Regions from separate parts of the Kosakonia sp. Marseille-Q7440 genome, predicted to be linked through region 3. Evidence: predicted binding sites of a transcription regulator. Region 3 holds the regulator's gene; each other region holds the start of a gene.

Region 1 (3,657 bases), on a different contig from region 3:
GATGCCGCTTTTACCGACTCTGCCACGGCGCAGTCGTCGCCAGCGCTGACGGTAGTGCCGACTTCCGGCAGGTCAACGAACACCATATCGCCCAGCAGCTCTTGCGCATGCTCGGTGATACCAACGGTATAGCTGCCATCCGCTTCTTTACGCAGCCACTCGTGTTCTTTGCTGTATTTCAGATCGCCTGGTACATTGCTCATTGTTTTCTCTCCAGAAAAATAACGTTACGCGACCGCTTTACCGGCGCGCACAAAAACAGGTTTGGTGACTTTAACCGGCATTTCGCGGTTGCGGATCTGCACCACGGCGGTCTCGCCGATCCCTGCCGGAACGCGGGCCAGCGCAATGCTGTAGCCAAGCGTCGGCGAGAAGGTGCCGCTGGTGATCACCCCTTTCTGCACATTGCCCTGCGCATCGGTAAAGTGCACCGGCAGTTCATTACGCAGTACGCCTTTTTCGGTCATCACCAGGCCAACCAGCTGCTCGGTGCCTTTTTCGCGCTGCTGCTCAAGGGCATCACGTCCGATAAAGTCGCGATCCTGCGGCTCCCAGGCGATGGTCCAGCCCATATTGGCCGCCAGCGGCGAAACGCCTTCATCCATCTCCTGACCGTAGAGGTTCATGCCCGCTTCCAGGCGCAGCGTATCGCGCGCGCCGAGCCCGCAGGGTTTTACACCCGCATTCAGCAAGCCTTGCCAGAAGTCGGCGGCTTTTTCATTCGGCAGGGCAATTTCATACCCGGCTTCACCGGTATACCCGGTGGTAGCGATAAAGAGGTCGCCCGCTTCCACGCCGAAGAAGGGTTTCATGCCAGAGACCGCTTCGCGCTGCGCGTCGGTAAACAGGCTGGCGGCTTTCTCCTGCGCATGCGGACCCTGCACCGCGATAAGCGAGAGATCGTCGCGCACGGTGATGTCGATGGCATAAGGTTCGGCGTGTTGGGAAATCCAGGAGAGGTCTTTTTCGCGGGTGGCGGAGTTAACAACGAGGCGGAAGAAATCTTCGGTAAAGTAGTAGACGATCAAATCATCAATCACGCCGCCCGAAGCATTAAGCATGCCGCTGTAGAGCGCTTTGCCGGGTTTGGTTAACTTCGCTACATCGTTTGCCAGCAGATAACGCAGAAATTCGCGGGTCCGGCTGCCTTTCAGGTCAACGATGGTCATGTGTGAAACATCAAACATGCCGGCGTCGGAGCGCACTGCGTGGTGCTCATCAAGCTGTGAGCCGTAATGCAGGGGCATCATCCAGCCGTGGAAGTCGACCATGCGGGCGCCGCATTGAGTATGTTGTTCAAATAAAGGGGTCTGCTGAGCCATCTTTTCCTCATCGAATACGCTGAGCTATCACGTTTTTCGCAACGCGTTTCCGGCGGCAAAAAAGCGTGTTGATGCCCTGTTACAGGCGGTGACGCAAACGTTCTCTTTGGCCTGAACTTATCACCGAAAGGTGCGCTTAACCATAAGGAAAAACCGGTCATCACATTAGCTTATGACCAAAAAGCCCTGAGATAACCGCAGTGGAATATAGTGAAAAGCCCCCACAAACCGAGGATAAGAGGTTAGTTATGCGCGCTTATCGGACAGGTAATTAGCATTTACTGCCAGTTAAAAGCAAAAAAGCGCGTGAGCCAAAATTAACGACATGAGAAAAACTAATCTGAGAATGGGGGTGAAATTAGAATATTTCAAATGAGAGGAGAGCTTCCCTTCCCGGGGCCGGGAAGGGAAAGTGTGACGCAGTTAACGTAACCACTCCGGCAGATCGTTAAGCCCTAAAGCCTGACGCAATAACTGCGGTTTAACGCCGGGAAGGGTATCAGCCAGTTTCAGGCCGATATCACGCAGCAGTTTTTTCGCCGGATTCGAACCGGCAAACAGTTCGCGAAAACCCTGCATGCTCGCCAGCATCATCGCGGCGCTATGTTTACGGCTGCGCTCGTAGCGGCGCAGGTAGAGATGTTGACCAATATCTTTGCCGTCGCGGCTCAAACGACGCAGCTCAGCAATCAGCTCTGCCACATCCATAAAGCCGAGGTTAACGCCCTGGCCAGCTAAAGGATGGATGGTATGCGCCGCATCGCCAACCAGCGCTAAACGATGCCCGGCAAACTGCCGCGCATAACGCCCGGTTAATGGGTAAGTCTGGCGTTCGCTCTCAAGCTCGCACAGACCGAGGCGGTTATCGAAAGCCACGGTCAGCGCCTGGTTGAACGCCTCAGCGCTGCTCTCCTGCATCGCCTTCGCCTGCTCCGGCGGCAACGACCAGACGATCGAGCAAAGATGCGGATCGTTCAGCGGCAGAAACGCGAGGATGCCATCATTATGGAAAACCTGGCGCGCGACAGCCTGGTGCGGCTCGGCGGTGCGGATCGTCGCCACCAGCGCGTGATGGTGATAGTCCCAGTAGGTAAGCGGAATGTCCGCGCGGTTGCGCAGCCACGAGTTAGCGCCATCAGCCCCCACCACCAGACGCGCTGTCAGCATGGTGCCCTCTTTCAGGGTCAGGAACGCTTCGTTCTCCCCCCAGGCGACCTGCTGCAACTCCGCTGGCGCAATCAGCGTGACATCTTTGCACTGCTGCGCCTGATCCCACAGCGCCTGGTGAATGCGCGTGTTCTCAATGATGTAGCCAAGATGGCTGTAGCCCATGCTCAGATCGTCAAAGGAGATGCGCCCGAAGCTATCTTTCTCCCACACTTCCATGCCGTGATAGCAGCCAACCGGCCCGGCAACGATGTTTGACCAGACGCCGAGATGCGTCAGCAATTTTTCACTGGCGGCGTTAATCGCCGAGACGCGTAGCGCCGGAGGGGCATCCGCAGCCTGCGGCTCGGGAACCGTTTGTTCCAGCACCGCCACGCGCAGCCCGCTCCCTTGCAGGCCGCAGGCTAATGCCAGCCCCACCATGCCGCCGCCAACAATCGCAACATCAACACTCTGCACTCTTAGCTCCTTAACGGGCGACCCAACCGAGGGTTCGTTGCGCCAGCGCATCACGCGCCGGGGTAAATAGTTCCATCGCCATCAACCCGAGGTTGCGCCCAACGACCAGCGGCGCCCAGCGGTTGGCGAAGAGATGCACCAGCCCATCCGTCACGCCGATGGTGGCAGCTTTATCTGCCTGCCGACGCTGGTTATAACGCAGCAAAAGCGGATAGCTTCCCACATCAGTTTGTTCGATAAAGGCCTGCGAAAGGGTTTCCGCCAGCGTCATTACATCGCGCATGCCAAGGTTAAAGCCTTGCCCGGCAATGGGATGCAGCGTCTGCGCGGCATTCCCCACCAGCACGGCGCGATGGGAGACGGATGAGCTGGCAGTAGAGAGCGCCAGCGGGTAGACGCTGCGCTTTCCGGCATGCAGGATGCGGCCAAGACGCCAGCCGAAAGCTTTTTGCAACTCATCGCAAAACTGTTCGTCTGACCAGCTCGCCACCTGCTGCTGTTTCTCACGCGGGTGACACCACACCAGCGAAGAGCGCCCCTGCGACATCGGCAGCATCGCCAGCGGGCCATGTTCAGTAAAGCGCTCAAACGCGCGCCCCTGATGGGCAACGGAGGTGGTGACATTGGCAATCACCGCCGCCTGGTCATAAGGCGACTGCTGCCAGTCGATATTGAGCTGCCCGGCAATCGATGAGCGCGAGCCGTCTGC
Region 2 (3,657 bases), 680 kb from region 3:
TTTTAAGACGACAAGATTTTATTCTGGCGAGAGAAAAGATTGATGAAAAACTGGAAAACAAGTGCAGAAGCCATCCTGAAAACCGGCCCGGTTGTACCGGTGATCGTGGTAAACAAACTGGAGCACGCTGTTCCGATGGCGAAAGCGCTGGTTGCAGGTGGCGTTCGCGTCCTGGAAGTGACGCTGCGCACCGCATGCGCGATTGACGCTATCCGCGCTATTGCAAAAGAAGTTCCTGACGCCATTATTGGTGCCGGCACCGTGCTGAATCCGCAACAGCTGGCGGAAGTTACCGAAGCGGGCGCGCAGTTCGCCATCAGCCCGGGTCTGACCGAGCCGCTGCTGAAAGCCGCCACCGAAGGTACCATCCCGCTGATCCCGGGGATCAGCACCGTTTCTGAACTGATGCTGGGCATGGATTACGGCCTGAAAGAGTTCAAATTCTTCCCGGCGGAAGCGAATGGCGGCACCAAAGCGCTGCAGGCGATTGCCGGCCCCTTCTCCCAGGTGCGTTTCTGCCCGACCGGCGGCATCTCTCCGGCTAACTACCGCGACTACCTGGCGCTGAAAAGCGTGCTCTGCATCGGCGGCTCCTGGCTGGTTCCGGCCGACGCGCTGGAAGCAGGCGATTACGATCGCATCACCAAACTGGCGCGCGAAGCCGTTGAAGGTGCGAAGCAGTAATCAGCAGGCGGGTATGAAACCCGCCTGATAACAAGCCCGGACGCACTGCGCACCGGGCTTTTTTTATCCGTTGACCTGCACCGCGTTAGCTGAGGCCACGGCGCGGGCGACCGCAATCTCAACATCCTCAGCAACCGCCAGCGCTACGCCCAGACGGCGCGATCCTTCAATCTCCGGCTTGCCGAACAAGCGCAACTGCACACCTGCATCAACGGCGTGGTGCAGATTATCAAAGGTGACATTCTGGCTATGCATGCGCGGCAAAATCACCGCAGAGGCGGCCGGGCCGTACTGGCGGATCGCGCCAATCGGCAGGCCTAAAAAGGCGCGCACATGCAGGGCAAACTCGGAGAGATCCTGCGAAATCAGCGTCACCATTCCGGTGTCGTGCGGGCGCGGAGAGACCTCGCTGAAAATGACCTCATCGCCGCAGACAAAGAGTTCGACGCCGAACAGGCCATATCCGCCGAGTGCCAGCACCACCTCGCGGGCAATCTGCTGGGCGCGCTCAAGCGCGGTCGCCGACATTTGCTGCGGCTGCCAGGACTCACGATAATCACCATCCTCCTGGCGGTGGCCAACCGGCGCGCAGAAGTGAACGCCATCCACTGCGCTGATGGTCAAAAGGGTTATCTCAAAATCAAACTTCACTACGCCTTCGACAATCACGCGACCGGCACCGGCGCGGCCACCCTGTTGCGCATAGGCCCACGCGCTTGCCAGCTGGTCGGCAGATTTAATAAAGCTCTGCCCTTTACCTGAGGAGCTCATTACCGGCTTCACAATGCAGGGCAGGCCGATTTCGCTCACCGCCAGGCGGAAGCTCTCTTCGCTATCGGCAAAACGGTAGCTCGACGTGGGAAGCTGCAACTCCTCAGCCGCGAGGCGACGGATCCCTTCGCGGTTCATGGTCAGTTTTGTGGCGCGCGCGCAGGGAACCACACGCTGACCGGCGGCTTCCAGCTCAATCAGCGCATCGGTGGCGATGGCTTCGATCTCCGGTACGATAAAGTGTGGCTTCTCCTCGGCGACCAGCGCTTTTAACGCTTCGCCATCCAGCATGTTAATCACATGGGATCGGTGTGCCACCTGCATCGCGGGTGCGTCCGCATAGCGGTCAACCGCAATCACTTCGATACCGAGCCGCTGACATTCGATAGCCACTTCTTTGCCCAGCTCGCCTGAGCCTAATAACATCACACGCGTGGCTGCCGGACGCAGCGCAGTTCCTAAAAGAGTCATAGCGAAGTACCATTAGAAAAAAGTGGGCGCAGTATAACGAAAACGTTTGCGTCTGTCTTTTTCACTTGCGGTGGTTTTTTCATCGCGCTATTATACTGTACAAATACACAGTAAAACGAGGCTGCATCATGGCGGTAGAAGTTAAATACGTAGTCATTCGCGAAGGTGAGGAAAAGATGTCTTTTGCCAGCAAAAAGGAAGCCGATGCTTACGACAAAATGCTCGACCTGGCGGAAGTGCTGGGCGACTGGTTAGGCACCGGTCCGGTAGCTCTGGAAGAGGAGACCCGTGAACGCATGGCGATGTGGCTCGCCGAGCAAAAAGATGCGCTTAACGGCATTCTGAAATCCGGCAAACTGCCCGGCACAGAGAGCGAAGAGGGCGCACCCTCGGCAAAATCCGCTGAGGATGAATCCTCTGACGCAGTCGATATTAAAAGCGCCAGCAAGCGGGCGAAAGTCGCCTGATCTTGCACCGCCAGCAATTTGTACCATGCTTTGAATGGGTATTAACCAGGAGATAAGCATGAAAATAGCAGGGGTAGTAACCGGTCTGTTTTTGCTGGCGGGCAGTATGGCGGCTCATGCCGCCACAGAGAAGGTGGTGAAGTTTCCTTCCTGTGAAGGGCTTAACGCTGAGGGCATTTCCGCCAGCGTTAAGCGCGACTATCTGCAAAACCGCATTGTGCGTTGGGCAGACGATCAGAAAAAAATTGGTCAGGCGGATCCTGTGGTATGGGTTAATCCGCAAGAGGTGACTGGCAAAGGTGATAAGTGGACGGTGCCGCTCACCGTGCGGGGTAAAAGCGCGGATATACACTACCGCGTAATGGTCGACTGTCCGGCAGGCAGCGCGGAGTACAAACCGCAGTCGTAGCGCCGAAATTTTCCTGATCTTTCCAGATACAGACACTTCCTGACATCCCCCTCGCTTACTCTTGCCTGACAACAGAGCTTAAGCGAGGGAAAATTATGAACTGGTTAAATCAATTACAGTCGCTGCTGGGTCAGAAAGGCGGTGCGTCGACCTCATCCTCCTCAGAAGGACAGGGGCTAAATAAACTTCTGATGCCCGGAGCACTGGGCGGCCTTGCCGGTCTGCTGGTTGCCAATAAATCATCACGCAAACTGCTCGCCAAATATGGCACGGGCGCGCTGCTGGTGGGCGGCGGGGCGGTTGCCGGTACGGTGCTGTGGAATAAATATAAAGATCGTATTCGCGAAACCCATCAGGATGAGCCGCAGTTTGGGCAGCAGCAGTCGCCGCTGGATGTACGCACCGAGCGCCTGATTCTGGCGCTGGTCTTTGCGGCGAAAAGCGACGGTCATATTGATGAGCAGGAGCAGGCGGCAATCGAGTCGCAGTTGCGCGAAGCGGGCATTGAAGACCAGGGGCGCGAGCTGGTGGCGAAAGCGCTGGAGCAGCCCCTCGATCCGGCGCGGCTGGCGCAGGGCGTTAAAAATGAGGAGGAGGCGCTGGAACTCTACTTCCTCAGCTGTGCGGTTATCGACATCGATCACTTTATGGAGCGCAGCTATCTTAACGCGCTGGGCGATGCGCTGAAGGTACCGCAGGACGTCCGCGAGGGCATCGAACAGGATCTTCAGCAGCAAAAACGCGCCCTTACATCCTGAGCGCCATAACGTTTCGCTTGCAACGCGCGTTTGTTTTGCCACCCTTATAGGTATGGAAAACAGAAAAAAGATAAGTGCTATGTTGCCGAAAGCAAAA
Region 3 (3,657 bases):
GGGAGAGGTGTTTAAATCTTGCTGAATCGCGCTGAAAGCGGGCAGGTACATGTCGGTGGCTAAAAAGCCCAGCACGCTTAAGCCCGCGAGCCAGACTAAAAATCCTTTGCCAGGTTGCATTCTCATTTCTCTTTAATTGCAGGTAATCAGGGTGGGGAAGTGTAAGGAGTGCTTTCCTGGTTGTGAAACGCTAATATTTGCACATTGGTTTCAAAAATTTTGCAGGCAGAATATGTGGTCAGAATACTCCCTTGAAGTGGTGGATGCCGTAGCGCGTAACGGCAGCTTTAGCGGCGCGGCGCAGGAGTTGCACCGCGTGCCTTCGGCGGTGAGCTACACCGTGCGCCAGCTGGAGGAGTGGCTGGCGGTGCCGCTGTTTATGCGCCGCCACCGCGATGTGGAACTCACCCCCGCCGGGGTCTGGTTTTTAAAGGAGGGGCGATCTGTTATCAAAAAAATGCTGATCACCCGCCAGCAGTGTCAGCAGATCGCCAATGGCTGGCGCGGCCAGTTGCCGATTGCTGTCGATAACATTGTGAAACCCGCGCGCACCCGGCAGATGATCGTCGATTTCTACCGTCACTTCAGCGATGTCGAGCTGGTTGTCTACCAGGAGGTGTTCAACGGCGTCTGGGATGCGCTCGCCGATGGCCGTGTTGAACTGGCGATTGGCGCTACGCAGGCGATCCCCGTCGGGGGGCGCTATGCTTTTCGCGATATGGGCACTTTGAGCTGGAAGTGTGTCGTCTCACGTCAGCATCCGCTGGCGCAGCTCGACGGTCCGTTAAGCGATGAGACGTTGCGCAACTGGCCGTCGCTGATTCAGGAGGATACCTCCCGCTCTTTGCCAAAGCGTATTACCTGGCTGCTGGATAACCAGAAAAGGGTGATGGTGCCTGACTGGGCCTCGTCGGAAGCGTGCCTGTCGGCGGGGCTTTGTGTGGGGATGGTGCCAGCCCATTTTGCCCGCCCGAGGCTCGATAGCGGTGACTGGGTGGCGCTTGAACTGGAAAACCCGTTTCCGGATGCCGCCTGCTGCCTGACATGGCAACAAAACGAGGCGTCACCTGCACTGAACTGGCTGCTCGATTACTTGGGGGACAGCGAAACGTTGAATAAGGAGTGGCTGCGGGAGCCGGAGTAAGGCTCCCGCGGGAGGGGATTAACGGCGGTAATCGCGGAAGGGGCCATCGGCCACCGAGCGGCGCTCCACCAGGCGCGGATGCACCTCAATCGACTGCGACTGTTCACGCTTATTCACAATGCGATCGAGCAGCATGGTGAATGCCGTTTCGCCCAGCGAGTCTTTCGGCTGATGAATCGTCGTCAAGGCCGGGGTAAAGAAGCGCGAGTTGCGCACGTTGTCATAGCCAATGACGGAGATATCCTGCGGCACGCGCAACCCCATCTCATCGGCGGCGCAGAGTGCGCCCATTGCCATAATGTCGCCGCCGCAGAAGACCGCGGTGGGGCGCGAGGACTGGCCGAGGATCTGCTGCATGGCGCGGTAGCCGGACTCCGGCTCAAAGTCGCCCTGCACAATCCAGTTCTCCGGCACGTTGATCATCGCCTCGTTCATCGCCTTCATAAAACCGGCAAGACGGCCTGCGCCGGTGTTGCGCTCCAGCGGACCCGGGATTACGCCGATATCGCGATGGCCGCGCTCGATCAGGTAACGGCCGGCCATATAGCCGCCCTGGAAGGCGTTATCGATCACCGAATCGGTGAAGTCCGCCTTCGATTCGCCCCAGTCCATCACCACCATCGGAATATGGCGATACTCCTCAAGCATGGTGAGCACGGTTTCCGGGTACTCAGAGCACATCACCAGCAGGCCATCGACACGCTTTTGCGCCATCATCGACAGATAGGCGCGCTGCTTCTCCTGGCTGTTCCAGGCGTTGCCGAGGATCAGCGTGTAACCCTTCTGGAAACACTTCTTCTCAACCGCTTCGATGATCTCGGCAAAGTAGGCCGCTTCACTGCTGGTTGCCAGCAGACCAATCGATTTGGTGTGATTCACTTTCAGGCTGCGCGCGACGGCGCTTGGCGAATAGTGCAGCTCTTTGATTGCCGCCCAGACGGCGTTGCGCGTCTCTTCGGCGACAAAACGGGTTTTGTTAATTACATGTGATACGGTTGTAGTGGAAACGTTTGCTCGTTTCGCGACATCTTTAATCGTTGCCATCAGATATTACTCCAGACCATATCGTAAGCTCCTGATAATTCTTGAGGTAAACGTTTGCCTTTAATCACCCTGAACCCATCAAAGTGAGTGCGGTACGCCGGGAAAACGACACTGGACGTCAGGAGGGGAGTCAATGGCCGGTACGCTAATAAATTTAGCGTCGAATTTTGTCTGATCTTGAGCAAAAGGGGAAGTATTAAAACGGTTCTGCTGCCAATTCGCGCAAGATTTTTCAGATAATTTGTGCAAAAATGCGCAGGCTCACTTTTTGTGGGGAAATTAAATGGAGAAAAATTGATGAGCACCGATCTTAAGTATTCACTCTTCACCACCGTCATCGTTCTGAGCCTGATCGTTTTCGGCGCGCTGACCGCTGCACTGCATTGATCTGATGCGAGGGAGAGCCCTCTCCCTCGGTTCTTGCGTCCCCATTGTTACCCGTTGCGCAATAAACTTTTCTCCGTACGCTCACTTCTGTTTTTTGTGACACCTGTCATACTTTTGCCTTTCGCGACCCGGTAGAGGGTCGGCATGTCCATTTCGGAGTCAAAAGATGAAAATAAATTTCCCCCTGCTTGCGCTGGCAATTGGTGCCTTTGGCATTGGCACCACTGAGTTTTCGCCGATGGGGTTACTGCCGGTGATTGCGCAGGGCGTTGGGGTCTCTATTCCGGCGGCGGGGATGCTGATCAGCGCCTACGCCATTGGCGTTATGGTGGGTGCGCCGCTGATGACGCTGCTGCTTTCCCATCGCGGTCGTCGTAATGCGCTGATTTTCTTAATGGCTATTTTCACCGTCGGCAATGTGCTCTCTGCCATTGCGCCGGATTACGCCACCCTGATGATCGCCCGTATTATCACCAGCCTTAATCACGGCGCGTTCTTCGGCCTTGGCTCGGTCGTTGCCGCAAGCGTTGTCGCGAAAGAGAAGCAGGCCAGCGCGGTGGCGACGATGTTTATGGGGCTGACTATCGCCAATATCGGCGGTGTGCCCGCCGCCACCTGGCTTGGGGAGACCATCGGCTGGCGCATGTCCTTTATGGCAACCGCCGGGCTTGGGGTGATCTCCATGGTCTCGCTCTTCTTCTCATTACCGAAAGGCGGCGCGGGCGCGCGACCCAACGTGCGCAACGAACTGGCGGTACTGATGCGCCCGCAGGTGCTGACGGCGCTGCTGACCACCGTGCTCGGTGCCGGGGCAATGTTTACCCTCTATACCTACATCTCACCGGTGTTGCGCACGCTGACGGATGCCACGCCGGTGTTTGTCACCGCCATGCTGGTGCTGATTGGCGTTGGTTTCTCGATTGGTAACTTTTTGGGTGGGAAACTGGCGGACCGCTCGGTAACCGGCACGCTGAAAGGCTTTTTACTGCTGCTGATTGCCATCATGCTGGCTATCCCGCTGCTGGCGCGCAGTGAGATCGGTGCGGCGATCGCCATGGTGGTGTGGGGCGCGGCAACCTTCG
Region 4 (3,657 bases), on a different contig from region 3:
AGCGCCGAGCCAATCACGAAGGCGATCGATCCCCACACCCTGACGCGGCCATAATCCATCGGAAACTGTTTTTGCCACGTGCCCGCCAGCGCATCCGTCAGCGGCACCAGCGGCGAGAAGAAGAGGTTAAAGCCGACAATCACCACCGCCAGCCAGGCGACATGGCTTCCGGCGTAGAAGGCCATCGCAAAGATAAGCGTAGCCAGCGCCAGCACGCGCAGGGCGGTAATTAATCGGGAGGGGTCGCTTACGCGCGGGGCAATCAACAGGCTACCGAGAAAACGGGCAACGAGACCGGCGCCAAGCAGCATACCGATGATTTCCGGGGTTAACCCGACGCCTTTGAGCCACACGCCCCAGAAGGGTAAGAAGATGCCGTAACTGAAAAAGTAGGTGAAATAAGCGAGCGCCAGCCAGCGCGTTGACTGCAGAACCATGATTTCCTCCTGAATCGAAGCGTTAGTCTGGCGGCAAACGCCTGGCCTGGCAAGCAACAATCAGGTAACAAATTTGCCTAAGCGCAGGTTTTGCAACATTAAAACGCGCCGGGCAGAATGCATCGCTGGCGAGCAGGCAAAAAAAAGCCCGCTTCACAGGAAGCGGGCTTGTTTGATGTCGGAAACTTATGCGTAAACCGGGAAACGGGCGCAGATATCCAGCACTTTTTGTTTTGTGCGCTCAATCACAGCTTCGTCGTTGATGCTGTCCAGCACGTCACACATCCAGCCTGCCAGCTCTTTAACTTCCGCTTCTTTGAAGCCGCGACGGGTCACAGCCGGCGTACCGACGCGGATACCGGAGGTGACAAACGGGCTCTTCGGATCGTTCGGCACGCTGTTTTTGTTAACGGTGATGTTGGCACGGCCCAGCGCAGCGTCCGCTTCTTTACCGGTCAGGTTTTTATCAACCAGATCCAGCAGGAAGAGGTGGTTATCGGTACCGCCAGAAACCACGTTGTAGCCGCGCGCAAGGAACACTTCCACCATCGCTTTGGCGTTTTTCGCAACCTGCTGCTGGTAGGTTTTGAACTCCGGCTCCATCGCCTCTTTCAGCGCCACCGCTTTACCAGCGATAACGTGCATCAGCGGGCCGCCCTGGCCGCCAGGGAAGACGGCAGAGTTCAGTTTTTTGTACAGATCTTCGCTGCCGCCCTTCGCCAGGATCAGGCCGCCGCGCGGACCCGCCAGGGTTTTGTGGGTGGTGGTGGTAACAACGTGCGCATGCGGAACCGGGTTCGGGTAGACGCCTGCGGCAATCAGACCGGCAACGTGGGCCATATCGACAAACAGGTACGCGCCGATGCTGTCAGCGATTTCACGCATTTTGGCCCAGTCAACCACGCCGGAGTAAGCAGAGAAGCCGCCGATGATCATTTTCGGCTTATGTTTTTGCGCCTGCTCATTGAGTTCGTTGTAATCAATGTGGCCCGTTTCATCGATGCCGTAAGGGACGATGTTGTAGAGTTTGCCGGAGAAGTTAACCGGAGAGCCGTGAGTCAGGTGGCCGCCGTGCGCCAGGTTCATACCGAGCACGGTATCGCCCGGCTCCAGCAGCGTGGTGTAGACGGCGAAGTTAGCCTGTGAGCCAGAGTGCGGCTGAACGTTGGCGTAATCTGCGCCAAACAGCTCTTTCGCGCGGTCGATCGCCAGCTGTTCAACGATATCGACATATTCACAGCCGCCGTAGTAACGCTTGCCCGGGTAACCCTCGGCATATTTGTTCGTCAGCTGAGATCCCTGCGCCTGCATAACGCGCGGGCTGGTGTAGTTTTCGGAGGCGATCAGTTCAATGTGCTCTTCCTGACGTACTTTCTCCTGCTCCATAGCCTGCCACAATTCGGCATCATAATCGGCAATGTTCATTTCACGCTTTAACATCCGCATCTCCTGACTCAGCTAACAAAAACAACTCTCAATGAGGGCCCGATTTCGGGGACGGCTGACAGTATAACTGATTAATATTCTGAGAACAGGTCTTGACAAAGGTTTTTGCGCAAACGATTGGCTGCCCGTCGCACAAGGCTTTGAGCAATAACGGGCTTCGGTCGGGAAAGGGATTTCTTTTCAGCTTTGTGATGCAACTTCTTCACGTTCGATAACCCCTCTTTCATTACGCCCTTTACAAGCTAATGCTCGCGGCCTTAAGATGCATTTAAAATACAACTTTAAATATGTATGTTCAGAAGGATGCCATTATGCTCGACGCTCAGACCATCGCCACCGTTAAATCCACCCTCCCGCTACTCGCCGCAACCGGGCCGAAACTGACCGCTCACTTCTACGATCGGATGTTTCAACACAACCCCGAGTTGAAAGAGATTTTCAATATGAGCAATCAGCGCAACGGCGATCAGCGTGAAGCGCTGTTTAACGCCATTGCCGCTTACGCCGCGAATATTGATAATCTCGCCGCCCTGCTCCCCGCCGTTGAAAAAATTGCCCAGAAGCACACCAGCTTCCAGATCCAGCCGCAGCAATATGACATCGTCGGCGAACACCTGCTGGCGACCATTGATGAGATGTTCCAGCCGGGGCAAGAGGTGCTGGATGCGTGGGGCGAAGCTTATGGTGTGCTGGCGGGCGTGTTTATCAATCGTGAAGCGGAGATTTACCGCGAGCACGCCGATAAAAAAGGCGGCTGGGAAGGGACACGCGCGTTCCGCCTGGTGGAGCGAGTGCCGCGCAGCGCGCTGATCACCAGTTTTGAGTTCGAGCCGGTCGACGGCCAGCCGGTCGCCGATTACCGTCCGGGTCAGTACCTTGCCGTGTGGCTGAAGCCGGAAGGCTTTCCCCATCAGGAGATCCGCCAGTACTCTCTCACCCGCGAGCCAAACGGCAAAAGCTACCGTATTGCGGTGAAACGCGAAGAGGGCGGTCAGGTCTCAAACTGGCTGCATGATGAAGCGAAGCCTGGCGATATTGTTTATCTTGCTGCGCCGGCCGGTGATTTCTTCCTGGATGTGAAGCCGCGGACACCGGTATCGCTTATCTCCGCAGGCGTGGGTCAGACGCCGATGCTGGCGATGCTGCATCATCTGGCGTACAGACATCACCGCGCGCAGGTTAACTGGTTCCATGCAGCGGAAAACGGCGATGTGCATGCCTTTACCGATGAGGTAAGCGAGCTGGGTGCCAACCTGCCGCACTTTTATCAGCATGTCTGGTATCGCCAGCCAAACGCAGCGGATGAGCAGGCCGAGCTGTTTAACAGCACCGGGCTGATGGCGCTTACGGAGATGAAAGATCGGCTGAGCGACGGGGAGATGCAGTTTTATCTCTGCGGGCCGGTGGCGTTTATGCAGTTTGCGGCAAAACAGCTGGTGACGCTTGGTGTGGGAAGCGATCGCATTCACTATGAGTGCTTCGGCCCGCACAAGGTGCTGTAAGCAAGATGCCCTCACCGTGCGCGGTGAGGGCGAAAAATCAGATGGCGGCGTCGTCTTCTTCACCGGTACGAATACGTACCACGCGCGCGACGTCAAAGACGAAGATTTTGCCGTCGCCGATTTTACCGGTCTGCGCGGTACGGATAATGGTATCGACGCAGGTGTCGACAATGTCGTCGCCCACCACGATCTCAATCTTCACCTTCGGCAGAAAATCCACCATATACTCTGCGCCACGGTAGAGTTCGGTGTGGCCTTTCTGGCGACCAAAA

The links. Region 3 encodes PurR, which represses purine synthesis genes. Its sites were predicted from a motif close to CANGCAAACGTTTGCNTG; they were not measured.
Region 1: the regulator PurR is predicted to act here: its motif matches at 1,413-1,430, upstream of gcvT (glycine cleavage system aminomethyltransferase GcvT).
Region 2: the regulator PurR is predicted to act here: its motif matches at 1,962-1,979, upstream of purT (formate-dependent phosphoribosylglycinamide formyltransferase).
Region 4: the regulator PurR is predicted to act here: its motif matches at 1,990-2,007, upstream of glyA (serine hydroxymethyltransferase).

What each region holds. Positions count from the first base shown of each region.
Region 1 covers NZ_CBCPLT010000002.1:936,730-940,386, reverse strand. The annotation lists gene gcvH (glycine cleavage system protein GcvH) at 1-203, opposite strand, end outside; gene gcvT (glycine cleavage system aminomethyltransferase GcvT) at 228-1,322, opposite strand; gene ubiI (FAD-dependent 2-octaprenylphenol hydroxylase) at 1,746-2,948, opposite strand; gene ubiH (2-octaprenyl-6-methoxyphenyl hydroxylase) at 2,959-3,657, opposite strand, start outside.
Region 2 covers NZ_CBCPLT010000001.1:2,510,463-2,514,119, reverse strand. The annotation lists gene edd (phosphogluconate dehydratase) at 1-6, shown strand, start outside; gene kdgA (bifunctional 4-hydroxy-2-oxoglutarate aldolase/2-dehydro-3-deoxy-phosphogluconate aldolase) at 43-684, shown strand; gene purT (formate-dependent phosphoribosylglycinamide formyltransferase) at 748-1,926, opposite strand; gene ACWPW2_RS11730 (YebG family protein) at 2,055-2,393, shown strand; gene yebF (protein YebF) at 2,452-2,802, shown strand; gene ACWPW2_RS11720 (tellurite resistance TerB family protein) at 2,895-3,560, shown strand; gene ptrB (oligopeptidase B) at 3,640-3,657, shown strand, end outside.
Region 3 covers NZ_CBCPLT010000001.1:1,832,553-1,836,209, forward strand. The annotation lists gene punC (purine nucleoside transporter PunC) at 1-120, opposite strand, end outside; partial or broken gene punR (DNA-binding transcriptional activator PunR) at 233-1,166, shown strand; gene purR (HTH-type transcriptional repressor PurR) at 1,163-2,188, opposite strand; gene cydH (cytochrome bd-I oxidase subunit CydH) at 2,486-2,575, shown strand; gene ACWPW2_RS08455 (MFS transporter) at 2,742-3,657, shown strand, end outside.
Region 4 covers NZ_CBCPLT010000002.1:1,337,385-1,341,041, reverse strand. The annotation lists gene ACWPW2_RS20190 (3-phenylpropionate MFS transporter) at 1-437, opposite strand, end outside; gene glyA (serine hydroxymethyltransferase) at 624-1,877, opposite strand; gene hmpA (NO-inducible flavohemoprotein) at 2,195-3,385, shown strand; gene glnB (nitrogen regulatory protein P-II) at 3,423-3,657, opposite strand, start outside.